2 regions of the Neobacillus sp. DZ-9 genome follow, and region 1 is predicted to be linked to the other one. Evidence: riboswitches for the same ligand, from Rfam matches in the RefSeq annotation. Region 1 holds a riboswitch; the other holds the start of a gene.
What was found. A riboswitch is a leader RNA that binds a small molecule or an ion and turns the genes downstream of it on or off. The one in region 1 is predicted to bind S-adenosylmethionine.
Positions count from the first base shown of each region.

Region 1 (16,358 bases):
CAGAAGAAATCTCAAGGAATGGCTGCTTGAGGGAAGGGCTGATGGATGAGAATATCGACCATAGAGCTATTTATCATTCAAATGCCTTTAAAATCTCCTTTTCAGACTCATTTAGGATCTGTTCATGATCGGGAAGGTATCATCGTAAAAGTTATGAATCGAGATGGCATATCTGGTTTTGGAGAGGGAGTGGCCTTTTCATCACCATGGTACACCGAGGAGACAGTGGCAACAAGTTTGCATATGTTACAGGACTTTTTGATTCCCTTGCTGCAAAAACACCAGATACAGCATCCGGATGAGGCAGCTGTTCTTTTTAACAAGTCGCTGCGAAGAAATAATATGGCGAAGGCTGCCTTAGAGATGGCATTATGGGATTTATATGCCAAATCTCAATCACAGCCCTTATCAAAAATGATAGGCGGAACACGGATAAGGATTCCATCTGGAGTAGTAGTTGCTACAGATTCGACTGCTAAAGCGCTAAGGCAAATTGAACAATACCTTCAAGATGGTTACCAAAGGATAAAAGTAAAAATTAATCCAAACCAGGATTATGCCTTTTTAGCAGACATCAGGCGGCATTACCCAGATTTGCCGATTATGGCAGATGCTAATTCTGCTTATTCATTAAAGGACATTGACCGACTAAAAGCCCTAGATGAATGGAATTTATTGATGATTGAGCAGCCGCTTGCTCATGATGACCTAATCGAACATGCTATATTGCAAAAAGAACTCAAAACACCTATTTGTTTGGATGAAAGTATAGTGTCCTACGAAGATGCCCGAAAGGCAATTGAGTTTGGCAGTTGTAAGGTTATTAATATTAAGGCGGGTCGTGTAGGCGGTCTCTCGGAGGCGAAACGAATCCATGATTATTGCTTTGATAGAGGCGTTCCCGTATGGTGCGGAGGGATGATTGAATTTGGCATTTCCCGCGCCCATAATATTGCGCTTGCATCGCTGCCTGGCTTCACAATTCCAGGGGACATTTCTGCATCAAGCCGGTTTTGGAAGGAAGACATTATCAGTCCGGAAGTGACCGTACATAATGGCGAAATAACTGTACCTACTGAACCGGGAATCGGGTATCACATAAATGAAAAACGACTCCAGGAGACGTCACTCTCGCAAAGACTATTTACATTTTAATAATAAAAAATAAACCAGGCATGATTGCCTGGTTTATTTTTTATTATTAGAGATCGCCTGATTCAAAGGTTTTACAATCAGTTTCTTGATTATTTTCGGCCGTTTTCCCTTTGTGGCTGACAACATAGATACTCTCTGCGCTGCATTTATTTCCCTTTGCCCAATACGTACAGTTATTTACTTCACATAAAACATCCTGTGCCATTCGTATCACTCCTTATTTATTTCGGTAATACAGTTATAGCATTTGATGATCTAAAGCAGCACATGCCTGTAAGTGTCAGGGAATAAAGGTAATTAATTATTTAAAGCAGTTTTTAATGTATCAAGGTTCTTTTTCATTAAGGAAAAATACGTTTCCTTGTTCTTGATGTTTTCTTTGGTTAATATGGCCAGGTTATGAATAGGTAAGGCTCTGGCCCCAATTTCCTCTTGGACAATTTTCCCTAGCTTCGATTGAACGTTTTGTTCAAAAAGAATGTAATGTAATCCTTCATGGTCTGCCACGGAAATTATTTTTTCTAACTCTTTTTGGGTTGGTTCATTAGTCGTGGAAAGACCAGAAATGCTAATTTGTTCTATGCCATAGTGTTCCCAATAGCCAAATGCAGCATGGGTCACAATGATTTTTTTATGCTTGGCGGATGAGATGGTTTTCTCAAATTGGCCATTTAGTTCGTCTAACTGAGCTGCAAGTGTCTGATAGTTTTTATCAAATAGCTCTTTTTGCTTGGGCATTTTTTTCACTAGGTTATCACGAATAACAGCAGCCATTTCTTTTGAATAAATCGGGTCTAGCCATACATGGGGATTAACATCGCCATGATGGTGTCCGTCTTCATCTTCGTCTTCCTTGGCCCCGTTATCTTTTGGCAGCTGAAGATTATCTGCTGTTGCTACTAAAGATACATTTTCATTTTTCAAGGTGCTTTTTGCTTTTTCCACAAAGCCCTCCAGTCCTAATCCAATGTAGAAAAATAAGTCTGAATCAGCGAGATTCATCATATCCTTTTGCGATGGTTCAAAGGTATGTTCATCTGCTCCAGGAGGGTAGATTGTTTTTACGTCAACATATTTGCCGCCAATTTGTTCAGTAAAATATTGAAGTGGGAATACTGTTGTATAAATGGTTAACTGGTTCTTATTTTTTGGGGCCGGTTTGTCATTTGAACAGGCTGATAAGAACAGGCTTAATGTTAATAGAATAGAAAGGAAAAGAATAAATTTTTTCATAAAAACTCCTTTGAAATGTTATAAATCGGATTAATTACGATTTGTTGTCGAAAAATTTTTAGCATTCAGAATAAATATTTTTGTATAATACGGAACGATTCCGATTTCCAATTGTATCTTACAAAAAAATTAGCCTGTTTGCAAGTAAAAAATTTGTTTCAAACATGTGAGATAGGTATGCTTAAAAGGAGAAAAAGAAAAGGTGGGAATAATATGAATAACACATCATTATTAAATGACATTCTAGTCCATAATCAGAAATTCGTAGAAGATCACGAATATGAAAAGTATGAGACCACGAAATTTCCGAATAAAAAAATGGTCATTTTAACCTGTATGGATACAAGGCTTCTTGAATTATTGCCGAAGGCTTTAAATCTTGGAAATGGCGATGCGAAACTCATCAAGAATGCTGGTGCCCTTGTGTCACACCCATTTGGCAGTATCATGCGTAGTATTCTTATTGCGGTTTATCAGCTGCAGGCTAAAGAAGTTATGGTCATAGCTCATCACGATTGCGGGATGAGCGGCTTAAAAGCGGATCCAGTTATAGACAGTATGATCGAACGCGGAATTCCTGAAAAAACACTCGATACACTAACCTACTCAGGTATTGACATTAAACAGTGGCTTCACGGTTTTGATAATGTAACGGAAAGTGTCAGCCATAGTGTTGATATCATCAAAAACCATCCGCTTATGCCGGAAGGAGTTCCTGTTCATGGCCTTATCATTGATCCAAAGACTGGAAAATTAGATTTAATTGTCAATGGGTATGAGAATTAATGTTTATGTTTTTCAGGCACCGGGTCAATTCCACCAGGGTGAAAGGGATGGCATTTTAATATCCTTTTTATGGTGAGATATCCGCCTTTTAAAGCTCCAAAACGCTGTACGGCTTCAAGTCCATAATGCGAGCAGGTAGGATAAAAGCGGCAAGTCGGGGGCTTTAAAGGTGAGATTACGCTTTGATAAAAACGAATCAGTGCAATAATTACTTTTTTTAACATTTTAGTCGCTCCTCATTAATGGTTACTTACAAAATACCATATATTAAAACGAAGGTCTAAATTTGTTAAATATAACTAAGTAGATGAAAAAACTCGGAATTTAGTGTATGATAGTTTGTAGATAAAAAAAGGAGTGATACTGATGCCTTCAGTTGAAAGCTTTGATTTAGATCATAATGCCGTAAAAGCCCCCTTTGTAAGACACTGTGGTGTTCATAAAGTAGGAAGTGATGGTGTTGTTAATAAATATGATATCCGTTTTTGCCAGCCAAATAAACAGGCGATGAAGCCTGATGCAATTCATACACTTGAACATTTGCTTGCCTTTAATATCCGTAAGCATTCCGAGAAGTACGATCATTTCGATATTATTGATATTTCTCCAATGGGCTGCCAAACAGGATACTATCTTGTTGTAAGCGGTGAACCGACGGTAGAGGAAATCATAGATCTTCTTGAGGATACAATGAAAGATGCCGTTGAAATCACTGATATTCCTGCAGCAAATGAAAGACAATGCGGCCAGGCAAAGCTTCATGATTTAGAAGGAGCCAAGCGTTTAATGAACTTCTGGCTTGAGCAAAGTAAAGAAGACTTAAAAAAAGTATTTGGGTGATATAAAAAAGGCGGTGTGAGCAGAGCAAAGCGTTCACCCATCCAAAATGGCAAATGAATTATTTCACTTTGACATTTAAAAACTATTTCATTATTGCGGCGCTCCGCCCTTTTTCCTTTAAAATTCCTATTCATTTTGAATAGGAATTTTTTATGCTTTCTTATTATCATTTGAATTTGAATGATCTTTTTGCTCTTGATCCCCATTAGGATTATTTTCTAACGGGTCAACTGTATGCTTATATGTATAGGCTTTCGAGGTTGTGATCACAGCTAATAACAGCACAACAATAACAATGATGATGCATACGACAAACACGGTATACAAGAATATTCCCCCTTTTCCTTATTGTAGCATGAAACAAAAAAGGAAGCCTCGACTAGCGCTTCCTTTTCTCGCGGCTTATGTAATATTAGTGTATATTTCGTGGATAATAAGTATTGGTGCGATGTTGTCCATACTCTTCTTGCGCAAATTTACCTTTTAGGCTTTCAATTAAATAAAGCCCCATTAAATCGTACAATTCCTGTTTACTCATATCTTGAATTAAAGCGAGAAGGTCCTCATGTGACATTTCCTCTAAAAAAGCAAATGCGAGCATATCGATATCTTCTTCATCACCCGTAAGCTTGTTCCGGTACATTTCATATAGTTCATCGACTAATTTCATACTTGAACACCTCCTGCCTTAAATAGTAGTTTTTCTTTTGAATACGTAAACCATTCTCATAACCAGTGAAAATTTATTTTTTTACAATTGACTGAAAAATCTGTTTTCTCTGATTGTATGATTATTATATCGTATTCAATTCTAAAAAATGAATCGAAATTTGTAAAAGAATAAATTTTATCTTTTTGTGGATTAATAAATAGTAAAAGGGGATGACAATATGGATGAACAAAAGAAAACCTATTATATAGACGTAGGGACTGGCGAGATTTCTCAGAGTGCTACCAGTTCAACATGGAGCTATAAAATCCAGGCAACAGATGAAGAAATTATTCAATTACGCGAGTTGTTTGACCAAAATTATTCGACAGAGTTGAAAAACTTTGTCAGGGCGCATATTCCATTTGTTGAATATCATAATGACAGTGATAATCATGCCTATGATAGTACAATCCAACAAGTGTATGGGATGATCTATAAGCTAGGGGATGAAGAGGCACGAAATCATATTGAAAGTATGAATATTTTACAAAAAAATGAATAAAAAGAAGCAGGAAAATCCTAGTCTCTAGGGTTTTCTTTTTTTGTTATAATAAAAATATTAAAAAGAATTTGAGGCGGGTTGGGCATGATTGATTTTTTAGATAGTAATGGAAATAAGGTGACATTGTCCTTTTCTCATGATGTATTTTTAGAAGAAGCAAAGCATGTTCTTGTCATTTGCCAATTCGGGGATGAATGGGTCCTGACCAAGCATAAAAAGAGAGGGCTCGAGTTTCCTGGGGGGAAAAGGGAGTTTGGCGAAACACTCGAGGAAGCGGCTAGGAGAGAAACCTATGAAGAAACCGGGGCCATATTAGATGAATTGAAATATCTCGCTGAGTACAAAGTGTCTGACAAGGAAGGCTCGTTTGTAAAAGCAGTTTTTTGGGGAAAGGTAAAAAGGTTGGAGAAAACAAATACATACCACGAAACAAATGGTCCCATTTTGGTCAAGGGCGATCTTCTACAGCTGCGTTTTGGAGAAAATTATAGTTTCATCATGAAGGATCCGGTCGTGGAGGAATGCATGAAGTGGCTGGAAAATGAAAAAGAATAGTGGCAAGCTTAATGCAACCCACTATTCCTTGATAAGTTTTTTTTCTAATAGATCAACCAGCTGATACATAATCGTTGCAAACAGGGCGATAACCAATAAAGATAAGAAGACCAGTGTAAAATTAAATACCTGGAATCCATAAATAATCATGTATCCCAGTCCTTTTGTGGATACAAGGAATTCTCCGACGATGACCCCAACCCATGAAAGCCCGACATTGACCTTTAATGTTGAAATAATTGTTGGAAAACTGGCAGGCATAATGGCTTCTTTAAAACATTGAAAGCGTGTTGCCCCGAAGGTTTGAAGCACTTTTAAATAATTGGGGTCTACTTCTTTGAAGGAAGTATACACGACGATGGCTGTGATGATTACCGAAATAATGACGCCATTGGCAATTATAGAAGTGTATCCAGGACTTAAGGCGACGATGATCACCGGACCCAAGGCTACTTTTGGCATCGCATTAAATATAACTAGATAGGGATCAAGTATTTTGGACACCAAGGGGGACCACCAGAGAATCGCGGCAATCAGGACACCCAATATTGTACTTATAATAAATCCTACAATGGTTTCCATTAATGTGGCCCCTAAATTCGTTAATAAAGAGCCGTCTTGAATCTTATCAAGGCATAGGGCCCAAATTTTTGAAGGTGAACTGAAAATGAGCGGGTCAATCCATTGCATCCGGCTTAAAAATTCCCAGCTGGAGAATAGGAGCAGGAAAATAATTAACTGATAAAATCGTACCCACCGTTTTTCAATTATTAAGGAATGAATGTAGCTTTTATGGAGGAGTCCCACCTTATATTTTTCCTGATTCAAGTGACTCCAACTCCTTCCATATCGTTTGAAAGATGCCTTGAAAGGCTTCATGATTTCTTGAATCAAAAGGAGAAAGATTCCGAAGCTCTTCGGGCATTTCAAACGTTTTATGAATTCTTCCGGGTTTTGCTGAAAATAAAAAGATTCGATCACTCATAGCAATGGCTTCGCCGATATCGTGGGTTACTAGTATGGCCGTTTTCCCGAATTCATCTAACGTCTGGGAAACTAAATCTTCTAGCTTTAACTTTGTTTGATAATCAAGGGCAGAAAATGGTTCATCAAGCATCAGCAATTTTGGTTCTGTCGCCAGCGTACGGACAAGGGCGACACGCTGCCTCATCCCACCCGATAGTTGCTTAGGAAGCTGTTTTTCCACACCAGCTAACCCAATTTGATTTAATAGGCTATGTGCCGCTGACTTTGTTTTTTCATTGAGCTGTTTTGATAATTTAAGGCCTAATAAAATATTTTCTTCAATTGTTTTCCAAGGAAACAAGTAATCCTGTTGAAGCATATAGCCGATTTCATTTTTAGAGGTAGATACCGGTTTATTTTCTAAAAGAACTGTTCCTTGGGTTGGTTTCAAAAGACTGGAAATAATCGAGAGCAGGGTTGTCTTTCCACAGCCACTAGGGCCGAGGAAGGAAACAAATTCTCCCTCCTCAACCATCAGTGAAATATCGGAGAGGGCCGTGGTGGCAGAGGCTTTGGTGAAATAGGTGTGATGAATATCCTGAACCTGCAAGAAGCTCATGTTGACGGCCTCCCTTTCCTATTTATTTTTTCATTACTTTTTTAGCAATATCGGTATTTACAAGTGTTTTATGATCTACTTCTTTCGGAAGTGAACCAGCTTCCTTCATGATATTTTGGAGGTTATTCCACTCTTCCTCGTCTAAAACAGGATCCGTGGCATAAGAGCCTTGACTCTTATAGCGGTCAACAACGGTTTTCATAATCTCAAAATCGGTATCTGGAAAATAAGGCTCTACTGCTTTAGCAATTTCCTCAGCACTATGCGTTTGCACCCATTGCTGCGCTTTGTAGATGGCCTTTGTGAATTTTTCGATCGTAGCTTTGTTTTCTTTCATATAGCTATCTTTCGCCATAAAGGTTGTATAAGGAACATGGCCAGATTCTTTACCAAAAGAAGCAACAATATAACCTTTTCCTTCTTTTTCAAAAATGCTGGCGGTTGGTTCAAATAATTGGACATAGTCATAATTGTCAGAGGAGACAAAGGCATTAGCAATGTTGGCAAAATCGACGTTTTGGGTTAAGTTAAGGTCTTTATGAGGGTCAATGCTGTGTTTCTTTAATACGAATTCACCGACCATCTGTGGCATGCCTCCGACACGCTGACCAAGGAAGTTAGATCCTTTTAATTGTTCCCATGAAAAATTATCGTTTTTCTTTTTCGCAACCAGGAAGGTTCCGTCTGTTTGTGTTAATTGTGCAAAATTGATGACCGGGTCATTGGAACCTTGAGCATATACATAAATGGATGTTTCAGAGCCGACTAGGGCAACATCTGCACCCCCTGAGATAAGAGTCGTCATCGTTTTGTCGCCGCCGGGGGTCGTGGTAATGGTGACGTCAAGACCTTCATCATTAAAGAAGCCTTTAGAAGTAGCAACATATTGAGGGGCATAGAAAATAGAGCGGGTAACCTCTGCGATCCTTACTTTTTCTAGTTTTGTTGGTTTAGGTGTGTCATTGTTATTGCAAGCTGCGAGTGAAAACATCAGTATAGCAATGAGGAGAAAGGAAAAACTGAATTTTAGCCATTTTCTCATGTATAAACCTCCTTATTTACCATTCAATCTGGGCGTATTGCCTATGATAATGTATGAAAAGGAAAAAAATGTGTGAATGCCCAGTGATAATTAATTTGGAAGGATAGATGACAGAGTTGAACCTTGATGATGGAAAAATCTTAGACATACAGCGGTTTCCTTCACCTAATCCAAAGGTGGAATTAAAAGTAATTACATATCTATCTGGTGGGTTACGGGTAAAGGGGATGCTTGCGGAACCAATATGTGCAGGCCGGATGGATGGTTTTCTTTATTTACGCGGCGGGATTAAAAATGTCGGTAAGGTAAGACCTTCTAGGATTGCTCAGTTTGCCGCTGAGGGATTTATCGTGTTTGCTCCATATTATCGTGGAAATCAAGGCGGAGAGGGCAATGAAGATTTTGCCGGTGACGACAGGCTGGATGCTTTTTCAGCGTATTTGTTGTTGAAATCTTTACCTAGAGTTCAGGCTATCCACATTTTTGGGTTTTCCCGCGGCGGTGTGATGGCGTTGTTAACAGGGATTCAGTTTCCTGATGCAGCTTCTGTTGTCACTTGGGGGGGTGTCAGTGACATGGCCCTGACGTATTATGAACGGAATGATTTACGAAGAATGATGAAAAGGGTAATTGGCGGGACACCTGAAAAATATCCAGAACGGTATCAAGACAGAACTCCGCTTTATGGGCTTGAAAACCTTGTTTCTCCAGTCCTGATTATTCATGGTGTTAAGGACCACAATGTGTCTGTTGAGCATGCTTACCGCCTGGAAAAAAGGCTAAGGGAATTGGACAAGCATGTGGCTTGCTGGTACTTTGAGCAATTTACGCATTATTTTCCCCCAGCCAATAATCGAAAAGTGGTTGAAGATTTAACGAAGTGGATGAAATCCAATGGCAATAAATGATAAAATATGATTATTAAGAGCAGAGGAGCGGATTTTTGATGGGTATGCCTCTTGAATTAAATACGATGATTGTGACAAAGGGTAGAGAGAAGCGAGTAGATGAAAACCTATTTACTTTAGAAAAGGAAGGATTCAGACTCTATCCAATTGAGATTCCAATTGATGTGAGAAAAACAATCGAAAGCGATTCAAACGGAACCGCAATGATAAAAAAAGTAGAATGGCAAAAGAACAGCACAACCATCACGTATCAACTAATTTCATTGAATTCCACGAACTAAGCGGGCTGATAGATGCCTGCTTTTTTTATGGTTACTGTGAAAAGCTTACAGTGACCGCGAAGGTCTTTTTTTATATTGAACGGTCACTATAATCGGTTTATAAAGCCCGTCACCATCAAAAATTCAAGCGGACGGTCGTTATGAACGGCTTATAAAGCCCGTCACCGTCAAAAATTCAAGCGGTTAGTCGTTATGAACGGCTCATAAAGCCCGTCACCGTCAAAAATTCAAGCTGCTGGTCGTTATGAACGGCTTATAAAGCACGTCATGATCAAAAATTCAAGCTGCTGGTCGTTATGAACCGCTTATAAAGCCCGTCACGATCAAAAATTCAAGCTGCTGGTCGTTATGAACGGCTCATAATCCCTTCACCATCAAAAATTCAAGCTATCGGTCGTTATGGACGGCTTATAAAGCCCGTCACCGTCAAAAATTTAAGCTGCTGGTCGTTATGAACGGCTTATAAAGCCCGTCACGATCAAAAATTCAAGCTGCTGGTCGTTATGAACGGTTTATAAGGCCCGTCACCGTCAAAAATTCAAGCGGTCGGTCGTTATGAACTGCTTATAAAGCCCGTCACCGTCAAAAATTCAAGCTGTCGGTCGTTATGAACGGTTTATAAAGCCCGTCACGATCAAAAATTCAAGCTGTCGGTCGTTATAAACGGCTTATAAAGCCGTCGCCATCAAAAATTCAAGCTGCCGGTCGTTATGAACGGCTCATAAAGCCCGTCACCATCAAAAATTCAAGCTTCCGGAAAGTTTAACACAGCTTTTAAAGAAAGTGTAAGAATTAAAAAGAATGAAACGTCTTATTATTATAAAAAATTTTTAAACATAAGTATTTTGTTAGAGGGGGGAGCAAGGTTGGAGCGAGCTCATCCAATTGAAAAATGGTTCATTCAATATGAAAAAGATGTCACAAATTATTTAGTCTATTATACAGGAGCGATGGATGTTGAGGATTTGGTTCAGGAGACCTTTTTGCGGGCGTTTCAAGCCTATAGCCGATATAAAAATGAATCGAGCCCGAAAACCTGGCTGATTTCAATCGCGAGAAATACAGCCATAGATTTTTACCGGAAAAGATCCGTTTGGCAAAAGCTTAAAAAGCTTTTAGATAATGAATCACCAAAACGCCTTGAGCCTACAGAGGAAATGCTGCTTAGGAAATTCGAATATGCAAAATTATACGAGACGATAAACAAACTAAAAGATAATTATCGCGATGTAATCATACTTAGGGGGATTGCCGAACTTTCTTCACAGGAAGCAGGCCAAGTTCTCGGTTGGTCAGAAAATAAAGTGAATGTAACATTTCATCGGGCAGTGAGAAAATTAAATGAGTGTCTGAAGGAGGGGGAGTACTTTGAGGAAATTATCTGATAAAGATTTATTAGAGATGCTCTCAAATTTTCCAAAGCATGAATTAACAACAAAACAGAGAACGGATATGTTAATGGTAATTGATGAGGCAAGTACTAGAGAACATAGAAAACCATTTAACTTTCAAAGACTGGCAGCGTTGGCTGCCGTATTTGTCCTTGTATTACTAGCTCCACTCCTTTATTTTACTGAAAAAAAAGATTCTTCTTCACAAATTACTGGCTCTGGAAGAACCAAGGCAGTACAACAAGGTGAATATTTTGCACTTATGGATACGGACGGCTCTCCTCTTTATGCAGATAGTAATTTTGGTATTCCTAACAAGGTAAGCCTGCTGGCTCCATTGGAATGGATAGAGAAGGACCAAAGGGGTGTATCGAAGATAGCCGTTTATTTATGGGGCGACTATCAAAAAGATTTTGCAAATAAGCCTCTTAAAATTGATGCCGTACATGTAAAAACTGGGGTAAAAGAACATCTGACAACAACGGTCATTTCAGGTGGAATGTATGGTGCAGACGGTCATGCAATGACTGGCTTTAAATCGCTTGATTTACCCGGAATATGGAATCTTGAATTCACTGCAGGCAATAAAAAAATCGGCGAATTTTCCATCTATGTAAAAGAGCCCTACGTTAAAGTTGGTAATTCTACTTTGATGATTTCACAAGAAGATTTACACGCTGGTTTCTACGAGGATGTTTCCATTGAGGTAGAGGGAGATAACCTTCCTTCTGAATTAAAATTAGAGATATTTGCTTTAGAAAATGGAGAGGTATCCGAATTCACCTTTAAAGATAAAACAGATTACACGACAACGGATGGAAAAAAGATTTCGATGTATCAAGGAGATTTCAACCTTAATAAAAGCGGCAAATACCGTTTTACAATTTTACAAAAATCAGAAGAAGTGGAAGTAAGAAAGCCCTTATCAAATTGATAAGGGCTCGTTGTATTTAAGCGATAGGTCCGCCTTTTTCTTCGATTTCTGCAGCAACATTCGTAAACTTTTTAAAGTTTTCACGGAACTTAGCAGCAAGTTCTTTTGCTTTCACTTCATAGGCTTCTGGGTCTGCCCACGTTTTATTTGGCTGAAGAACTTCATCAGGAACACCGGCAATATGAAGCGGGATGTTCAGGCCGAAGATTTCATCCTTGACTGTTTCTACATGGTTCAATTCACCCTCAAGTGCCGCTTGAACCATTGCGCGTGTATAAGAAAGCTTCATACGGTTTCCGACACCATATTCGCCGCCAGTCCAGCCTGTATTGACTAAAAAGACATTGGCATTATGTTCAAGAATTTTTTCTCCAAGCATTTCAGCATAACGAGTTGCAGGAAGCGGCAAGAAAGGCGCTCCAAAGCAAGTAGAGAAGGTTGCTTGTGGAGATGTGATTCCACGCTCGGTTCCGGCAAGCTTAGATGTATAACCGCTTAAGAAATGGTACATTGCTTGCTCTTTCGTTAATTTTGCAATTGGAGGCAATACTCCAAAGGCATCTGCAGTTAAAAATACAATTGTATTTGGATGTCCTGCAACGCTTGGCAGAACAATATTGTCTATAGCTTGAATTGGATAGGCTGCTCTAGTATTTTCAGTTAATGTTCCATCATCATAATCCGGGATTCTGGATTCTTGGTTAACCGTAACATTCTCAAGCACAGTACCGAAACGAATGGCATCGAAAATTTGCGGTTCTTTCTCACGGGTAAGGTTAATACATTTCGCATAGCAGCCGCCTTCAATATTAAAGACGCCATTGGAAGACCAGCCATGCTCATCATCGCCGATAAGCTTGCGATTAGGATCTGCTGAAAGGGTAGTTTTTCCCGTACCGGACAATCCAAAGAATAACGCCACATCCCCTTCAAGCCCAACATTTGCAGAACAGTGCATTGAAAAAATATTGTTTTCAGGAAGCAAATAATTCATCACAGAGAAAATTGATTTTTTCATTTCACCGGCATATTCTGTTCCGCCGATTAACACAATGCGTTGTTCAAATGAAATAATAATAAAGGTTTCTGAGTTTGTGCCATCTACAGCTGGGTCTGCCTTGAAATTAGGAGCAGAGATTACCGTAAAGCCTGCTTCATGTTCAAGCAATTCGTCTTCTGATGGACGAATAAACAGCTGGTGAGCGAATAGATTATGCCAAGCAAATTCATTTACGACTTGAATTGGCAGTTGCGATTTTTTATCGGCTCCGGCAAAACCTTTGAATACAAAGAGCTCATTTTGTTCCTTTAAGTACTCTAATACCTTGTGATAGAGGTTAGTAAATACTTCTTCGGAAATAGGCTGATTGGATCCCCAAGCGATTTTATCCTTTGTTGAATTTTCAACGACAATAAATTTATCTTGTGGTGAACGTCCTGTATACTTGCCTGTGGAAACACGAACTGCACCAGTTGAAGTTAAGGATCCTTCATTTCGGTTTAGAATTTTTTCAACTAGCTGAGGAACTGATAATTGAACTTGGACATTATTTTCTTTAAGTAATTGCTTTAATTCATTGGGAATATGAACAGAATTCATTTTTAATTAACCATCCTTTTTATTTAATTTCAAATGGCGATTATTATATCAATTAGTATAACACATTTATAAAATTAGTCTATACTATTTAGTAAGTTCAAGTTGTATTTTATACATTATTCAGGGAATGCGCAAAAAGAAAATATTTATATCATGAAATTAAAATATTTTTATGTTTAAAGTCATTTGCATGGTAAAAGTTTCATAAATATCGATTGACACCGTTCGATATTGTAGGGTATGATTTTAATTTGAACGGATACTCTCTTATCCCGAGCTGGTGGAGGGACAGGCCCTATGAAACCCAGCAACCTGCAAACGAAGAATGGTTTTGTTTTATTTTTCGGGCAAAGGTGCTAAACCTGAGGCAAGGCTTGGCCTTGAACGATAAGAGTGAAAGGCACGCAAACATTTGCACTCAACCTTTCCTCATGAGATGGAAAGGTTTTTTGTTTTTGTGCTCCATAATCGCTTTTTCTTTATTCCATCGTGAGAATCTTCAGCCGGGTTTATTAATAACAGCTGTTATTAATAAAATACCCGTGTTTATTTCATACTACTAAGGGAATGAGTTCCGTATCAACCCGAGGTTAAACTAACAAGGTAACATAGCCCCACACATAACCTCACTTTATTTAATAATATAGGAGGAATTCAGATGTCAACAAAACGTCGTTTGTTCACTTCTGAATCAGTAACTGAAGGTCATCCTGACAAGATCTGTGACCAAATTTCTGATTCCATTTTAGATGCTATTTTAGCAAAGGATGCTAATGCCCGTGTTGCGGCTGAAACTTCCGTAACAACAGGCTTAGTACTTGTAGCTGGGGAAATCACCACTTCTACTTATGTGGATATTCCAAAAATTGTCCGCGAAACAGTTAGAGAAATTGGTTACACTCGTGCAAAGTACGGCTTTGATGCGGAAACTTGTGCCGTATTAACATCGATCGATGAACAGTCTCCAGACATTGCAATGGGGGTTGACCAAGCGCTTGAAGCTCGTGAAGGACTAATGTCTGATGAGCAAATCGAAGCAATTGGTGCAGGGGACCAAGGTTTAATGTTTGGCTTTGCATGTAATGAAACAAAAGAGTTAATGCCTCTTCCAATTTCACTTGCTCATAAGCTGGCACGCCGTTTAACAGAAGTTCGTAAAGAGGAGCTTCTACCTTATCTACGTCCGGATGGTAAAACACAAGTTACCGTTGAATATGATGAGAACGACAAACCAGTTCGCATAGATACAATTGTTATTTCAACGCAGCATCACCCAGAAGTTTCGCTTGAGCAGATCCAGCGAAACCTTAAAGAATATGTGATCAATCCAGTTGTTCCAAATGAACTAATTGATGAAAATACAAAATACTTCATTAACCCGACAGGCCGTTTTGTTATCGGCGGACCACAAGGGGATGCAGGCTTGACAGGACGCAAAATCATTGTTGATACTTACGGCGGATATGCTCGTCATGGCGGCGGTGCTTTCTCTGGTAAGGATCCGACAAAAGTTGACCGTTCTGCTGCATATGCAGCACGTTATGTAGCAAAAAATATCGTTGCAGCAGGTCTTGCTGATAAGGTTGAAGTACAGCTTGCTTATGCAATCGGTGTAGCAAGACCAGTTTCCATTTCTGTTGATACTTTTGGCACAGGTAAAGTAAGCGAGGATGTTTTAGTTGATCTTGTAGGTGCAAACTTTGACCTTCGCCCAGCTGGCATTATCAACATGCTCGACCTTCGCCGCCCAATTTATAAGCAAACAGCTGCTTATGGACACTTTGGCCGTACAGATGTTGATCTTCCTTGGGAACGTACCGATAAAGCTCAAACATTACGTGAGCAAGCAAATCTATAATTAGCCTGATAAGGAGTTGCATATAAATATGTAACTCCTTTTATATTATTAGAGTCTATTTTAATGCAAAGCGGGGTTTAAGTAGGTCGAAAGAAGTGAAAAATGATTGTACTTGATTTTCCTCAAGTTCACAGTTCCATTTTTATAAAAAAGTGGTAGTATTAGAGAGTATGTTTTTAGCAAGGATATTTTGAACTGGAGTAGGTGAGGTACATAATGTGTGGTTTTATCGGTTGTGTACACGACAAAACACAAAGCTATAGTGATGTAGAAAAACAACAATTTAAAAATATGAACGATATTATAACCCATCGTGGGCCTGATGATGATGGTTTTTATTATGATGACCATATTCAATTTGGCTTCCGCCGCTTGAGTATTATTGATATTGAATCAGGGCACCAGCCGCTGACCTATGAAAATGAGCGCTATTGGATCATTTTTAACGGCGAGATCTATAACTATGTAGAGCTTCGTGAAGAGCTTCTCAATGAGGGCTTAAAATTTGCTACAAGTTCAGACACAGAGGTTATTATCGCTCTTTACAGCCACTTGAAGGAAAAAGCAGTGGAAAAGCTGCGCGGCATGTTTGCCTTTGTCATTTGGGATAAACAAGAGCAATCGCTTTACGGGGCACGCGACCCGTTTGGAATCAAACCGTTCTTCTATTTTGAAGACGGCGAAAGAACGTTCTTTGCTTCCGAGAAAAAAAGTATTCTCCTTGCATTAGAAAACGATGTGCTAAATTATGATTCCTTACAGCATTATTTAACCTATCAATTTGTCCCTGAGCCAAACACCCTGTCAGACGGAATTAACAAGCTCGAGCCCGGACATTATTTTACAAAGAAAATCGGCTCTAAAATGGAAATGAAGCGTTATTGGAAGGCCCATTTTAAGCCAGTTCAGAAATCAGAAAATGATTTCGTCAAAGAAATTCGTGACATCCTATTTGATTCAGTCGAGAAGCATATGC
Region 1 covers NZ_JCAIOL010000001.1:17,800-34,157, forward strand. Annotated here, with positions in the region: gene AC59HZ_RS00085 (o-succinylbenzoate--CoA ligase) at 1-49, shown strand, start outside; gene menC (o-succinylbenzoate synthase) at 46-1,155, shown strand; gene AC59HZ_RS00095 (DUF1540 domain-containing protein) at 1,202-1,360, opposite strand; gene AC59HZ_RS00100 (metal ABC transporter solute-binding protein, Zn/Mn family) at 1,453-2,388, opposite strand; gene AC59HZ_RS00105 (beta-class carbonic anhydrase) at 2,602-3,174, shown strand; gene yidD (membrane protein insertion efficiency factor YidD) at 3,171-3,398, opposite strand; gene AC59HZ_RS00115 (S-ribosylhomocysteine lyase) at 3,541-4,014, shown strand; gene ytzI (YtzI protein) at 4,165-4,341, opposite strand; gene AC59HZ_RS00125 (DUF6154 family protein) at 4,427-4,684, opposite strand; gene AC59HZ_RS00130 (hydrolase) at 4,905-5,228, shown strand; gene ytkD (RNA deprotection pyrophosphohydrolase) at 5,313-5,783, shown strand; gene AC59HZ_RS00140 (ABC transporter permease) at 5,805-6,611, opposite strand; gene AC59HZ_RS00145 (ABC transporter ATP-binding protein) at 6,592-7,368, opposite strand; gene AC59HZ_RS00150 (ABC transporter substrate-binding protein) at 7,391-8,410, opposite strand; gene AC59HZ_RS00155 (alpha/beta hydrolase family protein) at 8,518-9,318, shown strand; gene AC59HZ_RS00160 (DUF2584 domain-containing protein) at 9,357-9,599, shown strand; gene AC59HZ_RS00165 (RNA polymerase sigma factor) at 10,466-10,984, shown strand; gene AC59HZ_RS00170 (hypothetical protein) at 10,968-11,924, shown strand; gene pckA (phosphoenolpyruvate carboxykinase (ATP)) at 11,941-13,524, opposite strand; SAM riboswitch class I at 13,789-13,918, shown strand; gene metK (methionine adenosyltransferase) at 14,183-15,382, shown strand; gene asnB (asparagine synthase (glutamine-hydrolyzing)) at 15,599-16,358, shown strand, end outside.

Region 2 (16,358 bases), on a different contig from region 1:
ACAGCACCGCTTATTAATGCGGCCGCCAATGTTAAGAGCACAATAAACTTCCAGCGCTTCTTCAATGTCTTGAATATATCCATTAAACTCACTGTACTATCCATAATGTCCTCCAATTTATTTGTTTCAAAACAGACCATAATAGAACCAGCCGATGTACAGAATTTCATTAATGTTCCGTTTTTGGTTTTTTCCATTTAATAAAAAAGAAAAGAAGTTGCGAAAGCTTAACTCCCTGGCAGTATTTTTACTCAATTATGTGTACAGTAAAAATTTGAAAAATGATTTATCTATAGCGTTAAGTTAAATTTATAACAGCACCACAACTGCTACAGCCGTTGTTTTATTATGGGATATTGAAATTTTATATTCTTGAATATTCATTTTTTTTGAATATTCAAGAGATCTATTGTGAAGTATCAGAAAAGGCATTCCATTTTCATTATTTAAAATTTCAATATCACTTGGTTGAATAAATTCATTAAATCCGCTTCCGAGTGCCTTTACCGTAGCTTCTTTTGCTGCAAATTTACCAGCTAGACTTTCTATTTTCCTTTTTGCTCCAAGCTTATTTGCAACGTCTAACTCATTTTTAGTGAAAATGTTCAATAGAGATTTTTCATAATCAAGAAGCTTAGAAATTCTATTTGTTTCAATAATATCAATGCCTATATACATAGAAAATTTCCCCAATCCAATTTATGCAAATCTAATATTCAATGATATTGCAGAAGTCTAAATTCCCTAGTTCGATCATCATTGAACTCCATGTCAACCCTGCCCCAAAACCAGCTAGACAAATCTTGTAGGACCTATCTTGCAGCTGCTCACCAAGATGGAATGTAATGGTTGTCGGAATTGTCACACTACTTGAGTTTCCGAAATTAGTAACAATATCATTTGGCATTTTCTCATAGGGAATTTCCATACTATCCGCTAACTTTTTAAGCATGAACTTATTAGGTTGGTGAAACATAAAATAATCGACATCGGCCTTGTTAACTTTACTTATATCTAATAAATCACTTACCATTGGTGGAACTTCTGTTTGAACAAAATTAAATACACTTGTTCCATCCATTATTAAGTCATCCTTACTCCTAAGGTTTCCATCACCTGTGTCTTCCAATTCACTAGTTTCCTGTGTAGAAGGCATCCTTAATCCTCCAGCTGGAATAATTAAAGAATTGGCTTTGCTCCCGTCCATCTTAATGTTGCAGTATATCGGAACATTTTGATCTCCTCTTTCAACAATCGTCACAGAAGCTGCATCACCTACGAGCGGATAACTATTGCGGTCCTTTGATGACGTCTTTCTGCTTAATACATCGGCATTTAATAACACTACTTTTTTAATGGAGTCTTGTTCTAAAAGCATAAAAGCCTGAATCAAGCCCAATAAATATCCGGCACAACCTTGATTAATGTCCATACAAATCATGTCTTGTTTAAGATCAAGCCTCCCTTGGATAATGTTACTGGTAGGAGGTATGAAATGATCGGGAGTCTGTGTTACTAGTATTAAAGCGTCTATGTCGTCTTTCTTTAAAAAATTTGATTCAATTAAATGTTCTAAGCCAAAAACGCATAAATCTGAAACACATGTCTCTTCGTCTACGATTCGATGCTTATTAAACCCCATAATTTTTTTCAATCTTAAGGATTTTTCAATAGGAAAGTTATAATTGGCAGCTTCATCATCGAAATTTACTTCATTTTTAGGAAGAACTGTCAATACGCCTGTTATTTTTTTATTTTGAAATGTTAGGTTCATAAAGTACCACCACTCTTTAATATAAGTTTTTTGATAGATTCGATATCTTCAAAATTCTCAGGAACTATATCAGTTCCATTTATTGATATGTGGAAAGATTCATCCAGCATTGAAACAAGCGTAATGATATCCAGTGAATCTAGGAACCCATTTTGAATAAAGTTGCTTGAATTTTGAAAGTTAAATTCAGGTCTTATCTCTTCTAACATTCTTAAAACCTTTTCCATGTTAATCTCCTTTTATAAATAAGAAACCAATGTTTCCCATAAAATATGTCTTATTACATTCAGACACTTTGACAAAGTAATCATTAACTGCTTTTAGATTACCTTTGTTCAATAGGAAATCCTCTGTTCATGTAAATCTCTTTCAATAAAACCCGATCAATTTTTCCATTTGGATTTAAGGGCAAATGATCTAATTGGATGATTGTAGTTGGTATCATATATTTAGGTACCAAATTCATCAATTGTCTTCTAATATCAGAAACAGCTAAATTATTTTCTGATTCATATACTAAAACAATTCCCTTTTTTTCATGATCATATAGAACACATGCATTAAAAATGGAGTCCAGGCTTATAGCTGCCATTTCTATTTCCCCAAGTTCAATCCTGTAACCCATATGTTTAATTTGTGTATCTTTTCTACCAACATAAATGATTTCTTCATATTCATTTATATAGACTAAATCACCGGTTTTATAAATTTTTTCCTGATAGTTACTGTTTAAGGGGTTTTGGATAAAGCTTGCATTCGTTTTTACCGGATCATTCCAATAGCCCAAAGCTAAAGAACTACCTTTTACACATAACTCCCCAATTTCATTAACCCCAGCCTCTTTGTTATCATCATTTATAATAATGATATTACTGTTACGGCACGGCTTGCCTATTGGTAATGGATCATTATCATCAAAGTCGCGATCAACTATATAATATGCGCAATCAACAGTAATTTCAGTGGGGCCATATAAATTAGCATATAAGGCACTAGGTAAATTTCTTCTCCAATAATTAAGCTGCTTAGTAGGCATTACTTCTCCGGCAAATAGAATTTTCGTTAAGCTAAAATTCGACATTTGACTTAAAATATCAAAATTTGCTATATTTATTAAGATAGAAGGAACCCAAAATATGAAGTTAATATTTAGTTCGTTAATGTATTCCATTAATTTTATAGGAAATGCAAAATACTGTTCCGGAATGATTACTAAAGTACAACCGGCAGCCATGGAAAGATAAATATCCAGAGTTGAGTTATCAAAGTAAAAAGGTGCCTGATTACCAATAATCGTTTTGTCGTCTATATTAAAAGTTATCTTTGCCCATTCAATATAATCGATAACACCTCTATGTGAAATGACAACCCCTTTTGGAACTCCCGTTGACCCAGAGGTATAAATTGTGTAAATCGGATCTGTATCGATCATATTAAATGAAATATGCTCTTCAAAAGACATTGCAAAATTATCCGGTTCTTCATCTATATCCTCAACTTGTACAAATAGATGTTCAGCTACACCATATGAAAGTAAAATACTTCTATAATGTTTATTTGTAACTATTATTGATGGATTAAGATTAGATAATATTGCATTTATTCTTGTTTCAGGGGATTTCACATCCATAGGTACATAAAAGTTCCCGCTGTTGATCGTACCCATAAAGGAAACAATGGCATCCAATCCTTTTGGCAAAAAAATAGCAATTGGTAGATTACGACTTTTTGTTTTTGTTTGTATAATAAATCCTAACCATTTTGATTTTAATTCTAATTCATGAAACGTGATACTTCTTTCCCCATCAATGATTGCTGGCTTATTAGGATATTTTATTGCCGTCTCTTTTAAATATTCTAGTGCATTGATTTTCAAATTATATTTCTCCTCTTACAAATTATTCTTTTTCATTGCGAATAATCCTAAACCCTTAAAGAAGCCAAAACAATTTATCTCTGATATCAAAAGCCAATTTTCCCCTTTTGAAAGTGTACTTAGGGGGCGAACATAATACCGAAATTTTGGTGAAGAGAAATAAAAATATAATTAATGGTACATGAATCGTTTTAAACTTTTAAACCGTCTTCCACTAAATCAATAATGTCTCCAACTTTTTGACAGTTTCTAAGGGATTCTGGGTCTATACTTTTTTCAAACTCCTCTTTAATAAGAGAAAAAATCTCCAATCTGCCCAAGGAATCCCAGCCATCCAATTCATCTAAAACAGTATCAATTGTTAATACATTTTCCTCCTCATATAAAGCCTCAGCGATTTTTTGAATAAATTCCTCTATTTTCATTTTGATCTCCCTTTCTAAATTTAAATTCTTAATTAACCTTAACCGCTGGATTGCCAAATACTGTTGTATTTTCTTTTACCTTACGTGTTACTACACTTCCTGCACCTACTATTGCATTGTTTTGAATATGAATACTTGGCAAAACGGCTGCACTTCCGCCAAGAAAAACAGAGTCTTCTATACTAACGTTTCCCATTACATTACAATGGTCACAAATAGTGCAGCCACTGCCTACTTTTGCATCATGTCCTATAATTGAGAAGCTCATTAATGTAACAAAATCACCAATAGCACTGTTGTTAGAAACAATTGAATAAGGAGCTAATATAACACCTGTCCCTAAAACAGCATTTTCTGCAACTACTGCTGTAGGATGAATTAAATTTGTAAATTTAGCACCTTTTTGTAAAAGTTGATTACAAATACGAAGTTTATCCTTTGGGTTCCCAATCGCACATACTAAATAATCCTCTTTTTGAGGTTCAAATTCCTCAATTGAGGATACGACCTTATTATCAATACTTAATCCATTAAGAGCATCTGGGTTATCATCAATGAAAGCTATTTCCTCCCATAAGATATTCTCTTTTTGAATTTGCTCAGCCCAAAATAATACTTCGTTACCAAAACCTCCGGCACCAACGATCAATAATCTTTTCATACTTAAGATTTCTCCTCACAAAAAGTTTATTTGTTTTACTCTTTTTTTGATACAGTTAATCACTCTCATTTGTTCTTCAATTGTCATACTAGAACCGGATGGTAAGCATATTCCCGTTTTAAAAAGCTTTTCGGAAACACTCCCATTCTTGTAATGCGGAAAGTACTTGCAATTACTGAATAGCGGCTGCATGTGGAGCGGCTTCCAAACATGTCTAGCCTCAATATTCTCCGAATCTAATGACGATAGTAATTCTTCGTTGGTAACACCGAGTCTATTTGCATCTATGGTTAATGCCGTTAACCACCGAGTCGAAAAAGTTCCGGCCAATTCCGGCATAAACGAAACTCCGGGAAGCTGGGCTAATTCCTTTTGATAAGTTTCAAAGATTTTCCTTCTGGCATCGACTCTTTCTCCTAATACCTCTAATTGACTTCTGCCGATTCCAGCCAAAATATTGCTCATGCGATAGTTATACCCGATTTCACTATGCTGATAATGCAGAGCAGGATCCTTCGATTGAGTGGCTAAAAACCGGGCTTTACCTATTGCTTCAGAATTATTAGAAATAAGCATGCCTCCGCCCGATGTTGTAATAATTTTATTGCCATTAAACGAATAAATACCAAATTCTCCGAATGTACCGCTAACTTTTCCTTTATATTTGGCACCAAGGGATTCTGCAGCATCCTCTATTATGGGAACACTGTATTGCTGACAAATGGAAACAAGCTCATCCATTTTGGCAGATTGTCCGTAAAGATTTACGACGATGACGGCTTTTGGCAGTTTACCGGAAGCAACAGCATTCACAAATGCATCCTTCAGTGCTGATGGAGACATATTCCAGGTAGTCGGTTCTGAGTCAATAAATACTGGCTCTGCCCCCTGATATAAGATTGGATTGGCGGACGCTACAAAAGTAAGACTTGAGCAAAATACGGTATCTCCTTTTTGGACATCCAATAAAGAAAGTGCCAAATGAATCGCAGCGGTTCCTGAACTAACAGAAACAGCACTCTTGACACCAGTATATCTGGCTATTTCCATTTCGAAAGCATCGACATTTGGACCTAGAGGTGCAACCCAATTTGATGCGAATGCATCATTAATATATTTCTGTTCTCTTCCGCTCATATGGGGCGGGGAAAGAAAAATTCTCCTTTGCTTTGTTTTAACTACCAAATTATAGGCCCCCAATCATCTTGCATTTCATACTTTTATTCCGGGTTCTTCCAGGAAGAAATAAATTCACATGACAAAAATAATTCTAGTTAATTATCATTCCGGCTATCTGGGAATCTTCTGGAAATTTTTGTTCATCAATATACCCATCAGGATTATTTAATTGCCATCTCCAGGAATCAGTACATATGATTGTTATACCGAAATAGAAATTTGTGACTTACCCTCTTTTTGATTGGCAAGTTGAATAAGCCTTTCCTTAATTTCCTCTTTCTCAAGGCCTGAGAAGATAGTAAGAAATTCTTCTATTTCTTGTATATATAGTTTTGAGCTTTTGCCAATATAAATTTTCGGATAGATTTGTTTATTATGAACTTCATCATTATTTAACAACTCCTCAAAAAGCTTCTCACCCGCACGCACCCCCGTATATTCAATTCCGATTTCTTCAACAGAATTTCCGGATAATTTAATTAGATTTCGTGCAAGGTCGACAATTTTTACTGGCTCTCCCATATCTAAAACAAATATTTCCCCTCCCTCAGCAAGAGCTCCTGCCTGAATCACAAGCCTTGAGGCTTCTGGTATCGTCATGAAATAACGAATCATTTCTGGATGAGTAACGGTAACCGGTCCGCCTTTTTCAATCTGCCTTTTGAATAAGGGAATGACGCTGCCTCTGCTCCCAAGCACATTGCCAAACCGAACTGCAACGAAATTCGTCTTACTTCCCTTACCAACGGACTGCACGACCATTTCAGCCAATCTTTTTGTTGCGCCCATTACACTTGTTGGATTGACTGCTTTGTCCGTTGAGATCATGACAAAGGTTTTGACGCCATTCCAGCTTGAAGCATTTGCAACATTCATTGTTCCAATAACATTATTTTTTACAGCTTCCTCAGGATTACGTTCCATCAAAGGTACATGTTTATGGGCGGCTGCATGGTAAACTACATCCGGTTGATGAGTACGCATCACCAAGTCTATTTTTTCTGCATCCTGGATATCAGCTATTTCAGTAATAAATTCAATGGATAAATCAGTATATACTTCCTTCAATTCCATCTCTATCTTATAAATACTGTTTTCACCATGTCCTAATAGAATCAACTTTTTGGGCCTGAACTGTACAATTTGGCGGCAAATTTCTGATCCAATTGAGCCGCCCGCCCCCGTCACCAACACTGTCTTATCTGTAAGGTAATATGAAATCTTTTCAATATCCAAATCGATAGGATCTCTGCCTAATAGATCCTCTACTTGAACATCACGGAACTGACTAACTGAAACCTTCCCCGTGACTATATCCTCAAGCATAGGTAGGATTTGCGTTTTAGCAGGTGTTTTAGCACATTCCTGAAAAATAATATTTAACTCTTTTCTGCCTAATGAAGGAATGGCAATAACAATATTATCAATGCGAAGTTCATTAACAACCTGAACAATAGAGTTTACTCCCCCAACAACTGGTATTCCTAAAATATCTAATTGCTGTTTGTGAAGATCATCATCAATAAACCCAACAGGAAATAGATCCGCCCCTTGATTTTTAATGAGCTGCCGGGCCACCATTGTCCCTGCTGAACCCGCGCCAACAATTAAAGTCCGTTTTTTATTATGGTTATTATTAATAAGCGAATCACGGTACAGTCTCCAAAAAAAACGGGATCCACCAATTAAAAAAATATGGAGAAACCATGTGTTTACTAGTAGACGAAACTGTATTTCAAGAGTGAAAAACTTCTGAAGTAAAGCTGCCACAATAATTGATGCAGTTACCACCTTAAATATAATTAGCAATTCTCCTATACTCGCATACTCCCAAGCTTTTTTATACAGTTTAAAATATAGCGAGAATAGGTGATGGCTAACTAGGATAGTTAAAGAAGTGACAATAATCGAAAAAGTAATGACATGTACAGTTGCATCTACCAAGAATCTGCTGAAAAAAATTGCGGTTAAGACAATACAGGAATCAACTAAAAAAAATAGAGACACTCTCTGTCGGTAAGTCATACTTTCTCCCCTTTGAATAGAGTAATTAAAATTAAAGATTTTGATTATCCATCTTCTTAAAGTAAGGATCATCAAAATCTTTAATCGGTAATAGTAGGGCATCAAACCCTCCCTCACATCACACTCCCGACGACGAAACGCGTCTAAGGTATTTTGCAACCCACAGCATGACCGAGTGCCTTCATTGATAATGGTAAGAAGACATCACCTATTATTAATAGAACACCTCGTTTTTAATATAGAACAATTCAGATAAAAAAATTTTTACCTTTACCCTTTAATTTTTTTGTTCCAGCTATAAGTTTATTCTGTATAAAGAACATTATAATCCCTTTATAAAAAAATGCAAATTAAAAAAAGTTGAAATTCGTTTACTTTTCCATGATAACCAGCATATATCTATCATTTTTTTGCATTTTCATATAAATATGTTCTTTAAATAGAACGAATTATATAGTATACTATTTTTACCAAAGAATGCTTAATTGAATAATGTTTTTCGTTTGAGCGAACAGTTAACTTGCTAGATTTATAACATTTTTACTACATATAAAATAAATATGGTAATGAGGAGAAACTTATGATTGGAGAGCGTATAAAGAAATTAAGAGAAGAAAAAAAATTTTCGATTACAGAGCTGGCAGAGTTAGCAAATGTCTCTAAATCTTATTTAAGCTATATTGAGCGTAATCTTAATAAAAACCCTTCTATTCATTTTTTAATGAAGCTGGCAAAGCCTTTAGATGTTTCCATGGAGTTTTTACTAACGGGATTGGATCAGTCTGATAATCCTTCGAGTCCAAATGGGAAGGAACTACTGGACGAGGAGTGGCAATTTATTATCGAAAAAGCCATTAATGATGGCATGAATAAGGATGACTTTAAAGAATATATAAACTTTATTAAATTTAAAAACTGGGAAAAAAGAAGATGAAAGCGCTTTAATCAATTAAATGGTTAAAAAACCAATTGACACAATGTCCTCTTTGTAGTAAATTTTATAAAAAGTCAAAATATTTATTTTCTTATCAAGAGAGGTTGAGGGAATGGCCCGAAGACACCTCAGCAACCTTCAATGTATTTTTCATTGAAAAGGTGCTAAGTCCTGCAAATTATTGGTTAATTTGCTAGATAAGAAGAATGACAATGTGGTCGTTTAGCAAAAGTCTTCTTCTTATAAGAAGGCTTTTTTTATTTATATAAACAAGGAGTGTGCATTATGTACAAAATTGATACGAAATTAGCTCAAATTGGAAATCGAAGTGAGACTGTAACTGGAACCGTTAACCCGCCTGTTTATTTTTCAACTGCCTTCCGCCACGAGGGGATTGGGCAATCAACTGGGTTTGATTATATCAGAACCGGAAATCCAACACGCCAGCTTCTTGAAAAGACAATCGCGGATTTAGAAGGCGCTGATCAAGGGTTTGCCTGCAGCTCTGGGATGGCCGCTATATTAACGATTCTTGCCTTATTTGAATCCGGTGATGAATGGCTTGTAAGCGAGGATTTATACGGCGGAACCTACCGTCTATTAGAAAAAGGCTATAAAAAGTGGGGCTTGAACAGCCAATATGTGAATACGTGTTGTCCGGAAGAGATCGAAAAGAAAATTACTCCGCAAACAAAGGCTATTTTCCTTGAGACTCCAACCAATCCGCTTATGCAGGAATCCGATATTGCTGAAGTATCCAAGATTGCCAAAAAGCACGGGATTCTCCTGATTGTTGACAATACTTTCTATACTCCTCTATTGCAGCAGCCGATTGCACTTGGTGCAGATATCGTTATCCACAGTGCAACGAAATATTTAGGCGGACATAATGATGTTCTTGCCGGGCTAGTTGTCGCAAAAGGCAAAGAACTTTGTGAAGCATTGGCCTTCCATCATAATGGCGCGGGTGCTGTCTTAAGTCCTTTTGATTCCTGGTTATTAATGCGCGGAATGAAGACTTTATCGCTTCGGATGAAACAGCATGAGAAGAATGCAAAGGCTGTGGTTGAATATCTTTCTAATCATGAAGGAGTAACAGATGTCCTCTATCCAGGAAGAGGCGGAATGGTTTCCTTCCGTGTTAAAGACGAATCGTGGGTTAATCCATTTTTACAAAATTTAAAACTGATTAGTTTTGCTGAGAGCTTAGGCGGCACCGAAAGCTTTATCACTTATCCAGCAACGCAAACCCATGCGGATATTCCAGAAGAAATTAGAATTCAGTCCGGTGTATGTAATCGTTTGTTGCGTTTCTCTGTTGGGATTGAAGATGCGGAGGATATCATTTTTGATTTGGAGCAGGCATTAGCCAAAGTTAACGAAGGAGTGATTGTGTAATGGAGACTGAAGAATATTGTTTTGAAACGAAGCTTCTTCATAACCGGCATAAATTTGATCCCGCTACAGGAGCTGTCAGTGTACCGATTCAGCATGCATCAACCTTTCATCAATTTGATATTGATAGTTTCGGAAAATATGATTATGCCCGCAGTTTAAACCCAACTCGTGAAGCGCTTGAGGATGTGATTGCGGAGCTCGAAGGCGGAATTAAAGGCTTTGCCTTTTCTTCCGGAATGGCTGCGATTTCGACTGCATTTCTACTTTTATCTTCTGGTGATCATGTTGTGATCACTGAAGATGTTTATGGCGGTACGTTCCGTATGGTTACTGAGGTGCTTACTCGTTTTGGAATTGAGCATACTTTTGTCGATATGACTGATTTGGATCAAGTGAAACAAGCCATTAAACCGAATACGAAGGCATTTTATGTGGAAACTCCATCGAATCCTTTATTAAAAGTAACGGACATTCAGGCAATTAGTGTGCTTGCGAAAGAAATTAAAGCTTTAACCTTTGTGGATAATACTTTTCTTACACCAGCATTACAAAAGCCTTTAGAGCTAGGCGCGGATGTTGTTCTCCATAGTGCGACCAAGTTTTTATCCGGACATAGTGATGTTGTGGCTGGCCTTGCTGTGGTAAAGGACGAAAATTTGGCAAAGCGGCTATATTTCTTACAAAATTCCTTCGGTGCTGTTCTAGGAGTTCAAGATGCCTGGCTGGTGCTTAGAGGACTGAAGACGCTTCATGTCCGGTTGGAGCACTCCCAAAAATCCACATTAAAGATTGCCCAGTTTTTACAGGATAATCCGCTTGTTAAAAAGGTTTATTATCCTGGTTTGGAAGACCACCCTGAATTTGAATTACAGAAGTCCCAGGCTGAGGGAGCAGGCGCTGTTTTATCGTTTGAGCTGGATGATGAAGAAGCGGTCCGCTCGTTTGTTTCAAATGTAAAAATCCCTGTCTTTGCAGTTAGCCTTGGCGCAGTGGAATCGATTTTATCGTATCCGGCAAAAATGTCCCATGCTGCCATGCCGCAGGCAGAAAGAGAAAAGCGTGGAATCAAAAATAGTTTGCTGCGGCTATCTGTTGGATTAGAAAACCCTGATGACATAATAAAGGATTTTTCACAGGCCCTAGCGAAGCAGTACCAAAATGATTTGGTTTATTAACAAGGAGAATGTATATGAGCTTTTTAGAAAAATTAAAAAATCAAATCTTAATAGCCGACGGGGCCATGGGTACATTATTGTATTCGTTCGGTAAGGATAGTTGTTTAGAGGAATTGAACCTTTCCCAGCCAGACCACATCCAAAATATTCATAGGGCTTATATTTATGCCGGTGCTGACGTTATTCAAACTAATACTTATGCCGCAAACTATTTAAAGCTGCAAAGGTATGGTTTAGAGGATTCTGTTAAGGAAATTAACAGTGCTGCAGTTTCTATTGCCAAAAAGGCAGCAGCCCAAAATAGTACTTACGTTCTTGGAACAATTGGTGGAAATCGAGGTGTTAAGCCAGATTCCATTACGTTAGAAGAATTAAAGCGCAGCTTTCGGGAGCAATTATATTGCCTCCTTCTTGAAGGTGTGGATGGATTATTGCTTGAAACCTTTTACGATTTTGAAGAACTTGAAACGGTTCTAACCATAGCCAGAAAGGAAACAAAGCTACCGATTATTGCGCAGGTATCCCATCAAGAGCCTGGATTTTTACAGGACCGGACTCCTGTCAATGACGCATTAAAAAGACTTGAAGCTCTTGGAGCGGATATCGTCGGTCTTAATTGCCGGCTTGGCCCCCATCATATGTTATTAGCTTTGGAGCAGGTCGAATTGCCTGAACGTGCCTTTCTTTCCGCCTATCCAAATGCTAGTCTCCCTGCCTATACGGATGGAAAGTTCCATTATACCGAGGGAGATGGAACTTATTTCCGCAATTCCGCAAAAGCGTTCCGTACACAGGGAGTACGGCTGCTTGGCGGCTGCTGCGGAACAACGCCTGAACACATTAGAGCTTTTGCAGAAGAATTAAAGAATAGTGTTCCGGTTACTGAAAAAATAGTACAATTAAAACCAAAGAAGATCATTGTTGAACCACCAGTAAGGGAGCACACTCCTCTGCAAGAAATTGTGAAAGAGAGAACATCGGTTATTGTAGAATTAGACCCACCTAGAAAGCTGGATGCCACAAAGTTTTTCGAAGGGGCTAAAGCGTTGAAGGAAGCAGGCATTGATTCTATTACTCTGGCGGATAATTCTCTTGCTACAGTTCGAATTTCCAATGAATCATTGGGATATCTAGTGAAAGAACAATTAGGAATGCGGCCGCTTATCCACATCGCTTGCCGAGATCGAAATATTATCGGCTTGCAATCCCATTTAATGGGCCTTCATACGCTGGGTATGCATGATGTTTTAGCCATTACAGGCGACCCAGCAAGAGTAGGAGATTTTCCGGGTGCGTCTTCCGTTTATGATGTGTCTTCATTTGAACTAATCAAAATGATTAAGCAAATGAACGAAGGCTTGTCATATTCCGGAAAGGACTTGGGACAGAAAACGGCTTTTAGCATTGCTGCTGCCTTTAATCCCAATGTCCGCTCGCTTGAAAAAGCTGTCAAGCGATTGGAGAAAAAGGTTGAATTCGGGGCCGATTACTTTATCTCTCAGCCTGTTTTTTCAGAAGAAAAGTTACTTGAAGTCTATGAAAATACGAAGCATTTAGATGCACCTATCTATATTGGCCTTATGCCGTTAACAGGCAGCAAGAATGCAGAGTTCCTTCATAATGAAGTACCGGGGATCAAAATTGCTGATTCCATACGTGAACAAATGGCCAATATGAACGATAATCCGCTGGCAGCAACCCGCCTGGGAATTGACATAACAAAGTCATTAATTGATGCAGCATTAGATTTATTCAACGGGATTTATTTAATTACACCGTTTTTACGTTATGAATTAACCGCTGAGCTTGCTCAATATGCCAATCAGCGGGCAAGTGAAGTGAGGAGGAACAACATTGCCGAAAACATCATTTACTGATCAGTTAAAGAAACGAATCCTCGTTATGGACGGAGCTATGGGAACAATGCTCCAGCGTGTCAACCTTACCGCTGATGATTTTGGCGGTGAGGAATTGGAAGGATGTAATGAAAACCTGAATCTGACCGCCCCTTCTGTTATTGCCAACATACATCGGGAATATCTTGAATCTGGAGCCGACATCATTGAAACAAATACATTTGGCGCTACAAGCATCGTCCTTGATGAGTATGGACTCGGCTATAAAGCCTATGAAATTAATAAAATCGCTGCAATGATCGCAATTGGCGAAGTGCAAAAAGTTTATTCCGAAGAATGGCCTCGTTATGTTGCTGGTTCTATGGGGCCCACTACGAAAACGTTAAGCGTTACAGGCGGAACAACCTTTGATGAACTTACAGCCAGCTACGAGGAACAAGCTCTAGGCTTAATTGATGGCGGTGTGGACCTGCTCCTTCTTGAAACCAGCCAGGATATGTTGAATGTAAAAGCTGGATTCGCAGGGATCCAAAGTGCTTTTTCCAAGACCGGAACAACACTTCCAATTGTGATATCAGGAACGATTGAGCCAATGGGAACGACTCTTGCGGGACAATCAATTGAGGCTTTCTTTATATCGATTGAGCATATGAATCCTGTTGCCGTTGGACTAAACTGTGCTACAGGACCGGAGTTCATGCAGGATCATATTCGTTCTTTATCAGAGCTTGCTACAACAGCAGTAAGCTGTTACCCTAATGCCGGTTTGCCAGATGAAGAAGGACACTACCACGAAACGCCGGAAATTCTGGCGAAAAAATTATCTGATTTTGCTGCTCATGGCTGGCTTAATATAGTCGGGGGTTGTTGTGGTACCACACCTGAACATATTAAAGCAATATCTGAGGCTATGAAAAACTTTAAACCTAGAGAAACAAAACAATCTACTGTACACATGGTTTCTGGTATTGAACCTTTTGTTTATGATGATCCTACATTAAGACCTATCATGGTTGGTGAAAGGACAAACGTAATTGGCTCTCGTAAATTTAAACGATTAATTACCGAAGGAAAATTTGAAGAAGCTTCTGAAGTTGCCCGCGCGCAGGTTAAGGGCGGAGCGCATGTTATTGATATTTGCCTTGCTGATCCAGACCGTGACGAAATCGTTGATATGGAGAATTTTATTAAGGAGGTAGTAAAGAAGGTTAAGGTTCCTCTTGTTATAGATTCTACCGATGAAAAGGTTATTGAAAAGGCGCTTAAATATTCTCAAGGTAAAGCAATTATTAATTCGATTAATCTTGAGGACGGAGAAGAGCGTTTTGAAGCGGTTGTACCATTAATACACAAATATGGCGCTGCAGTAGTCGTAGGTACCATTGATGAGAAAGGCATGGGAGTTACAGCAGAACGAAAGCTTGAGATTGCCAAACGTTCCCATGACCTTTTGGTGAACAAATACGGTCTTAAATCCCAGGATTTAATTTTTGATCCACTTGTTTTTCCAGTTGGTACGGGAGATGAGCAATACATTGGTTCTGCTAAGGCAACAGTTGAAGGGATTAGGTTAATTAAGGAGGAGCTTCCCGGAGTTCAGACCATACTTGGAATAAGTAATGTTTCTTTCGGTTTACCGCCAGTTGGAAGAGAAATATTAAATTCTGTGTTCCTATATCACTGTACACAGGCTGGCCTCGATTATGCCATCGTAAACACTGAGAAGCTTGAACGCTTTGCATCTATTTCAAAAGAGGAAGTAAAGTTAGCAGATGATCTTTTATTTACGACAACAGATGAAACATTAGCTACTTTTACGGAGTTTTATCGTGGCAAAAAGAAAGAAGCAAAGAGTACTTTACCAGATATGACCCTAGAAGAGCGTCTCTCGTATTATGTTGTTGAAGGCACAAAAGAAGGTTTGCTTCCTGACTTGGATCAAGCGCTTAAGGTGTACCCTGCACCACTTGATATAATTAATGGTCCGTTAATGAACGGCATGAAGGAAGTTGGCCGTCTTTTTAATGACAATCAACTTATAGTGGCTGAGGTACTGCAAAGTGCTGAGGTAATGAAAGCATCAGTTGCTTTTTTAGAGCCCCACATGGAAAAAGGCGATGTCTCTGCATCAAAAGGGAAAGTTATATTAGCAACGGTTAAAGGTGATGTTCATGACATCGGGAAAAACCTTGTTGATATCATTCTGAGCAATAATGGCTATAATGTGGTTGACTTAGGAATTAAAGTGACTCCGACTGAATTGGTTCAAGCTATCAAAAATGAAAAACCAGATATGGTTGGACTTTCTGGTTTGCTAGTAAAATCGGCGCAGCAAATGGTGTTAACAGCACAAGACATGAAGGAAGCAGGACTTTCCATGCCTATTCTAGTTGGCGGTGCTGCACTTTCCCGTAAGTTTACAGATACAAAAATTGCTAAAGAGTACGATGGACTAGTGCTTTATGCTAAAGATGCCATGACCGGATTGTCACTTGCTAATCAGCTGCAATCACCTGAAGAACATCAAAAACTCCTTGTTGAAAAACAAGAAAAATTGGCAGCAGCTGAAATTCCAAGAGATATTCCAAGTCGGTCTGCTGTGTCTGTTGCCGTAAAACCAAAGCCATCTGTTTCTACAAAAGTGCCAGTTTTTACTCCAATGGATACAAAAAGACATATCTTAAGGTCTTATTCTTTATCACATATTGAGCCTTATATAAATATGCAAATGCTTATTGGACATCACCTTGGAGTTAAAGGAAAAATCGCCAAATTAATCGCTGAAAAAGATGAAAAAGCTTTAAAAGTAAAAGAAGTGGTTGATCAATTGCTTGCTGATGCGACTGCAAACAATTGGATTACACCTCAAGCTCTTTATCAGTTTTTCCCTGCTCAATCAGAAGGGAATAAGGTAAATATTTATAATCCGGAAAATCCAGAGGAAATCATTGAAACGTTTGATTTCCCTAGACAAGAGTCTGAGCCTCATCTTTGTTTGGCGGATTTTATTAAATCGGTTGATAGTGGAGTTAAGGATTATGTTGGTTTCTTCACT
Region 2 covers NZ_JCAIOL010000008.1:51,572-67,929, forward strand. Annotated here, with positions in the region: gene AC59HZ_RS21275 (YveK family protein) at 1-104, opposite strand, end outside; gene acpS (holo-ACP synthase) at 310-678, opposite strand; gene AC59HZ_RS21285 (3-oxoacyl-ACP synthase III family protein) at 710-1,774, opposite strand; gene AC59HZ_RS21290 (hypothetical protein) at 1,771-2,001, opposite strand; gene AC59HZ_RS21295 (amino acid adenylation domain-containing protein) at 2,100-3,650, opposite strand; gene AC59HZ_RS21300 (acyl carrier protein) at 3,842-4,075, opposite strand; gene AC59HZ_RS21305 (acetyltransferase) at 4,104-4,736, opposite strand; gene AC59HZ_RS21310 (aminotransferase class I/II-fold pyridoxal phosphate-dependent enzyme) at 4,752-5,921, opposite strand; gene AC59HZ_RS21315 (polysaccharide biosynthesis protein) at 6,117-7,940, opposite strand; gene AC59HZ_RS21320 (helix-turn-helix domain-containing protein) at 8,521-8,874, shown strand; SAM riboswitch class I at 8,963-9,078, shown strand; gene AC59HZ_RS21325 (methionine biosynthesis PLP-dependent protein) at 9,160-10,272, shown strand; gene metC (cystathionine beta-lyase) at 10,272-11,447, shown strand; gene AC59HZ_RS21335 (bifunctional homocysteine S-methyltransferase/methylenetetrahydrofolate reductase) at 11,462-13,324, shown strand; gene metH (methionine synthase) at 13,302-16,358, shown strand, end outside.
Region 2: it holds a riboswitch for S-adenosylmethionine, as region 1 does, so the genes downstream of both, AC59HZ_RS21325 (methionine biosynthesis PLP-dependent protein) here and metK (methionine adenosyltransferase) in region 1, are expected to answer to the same signal.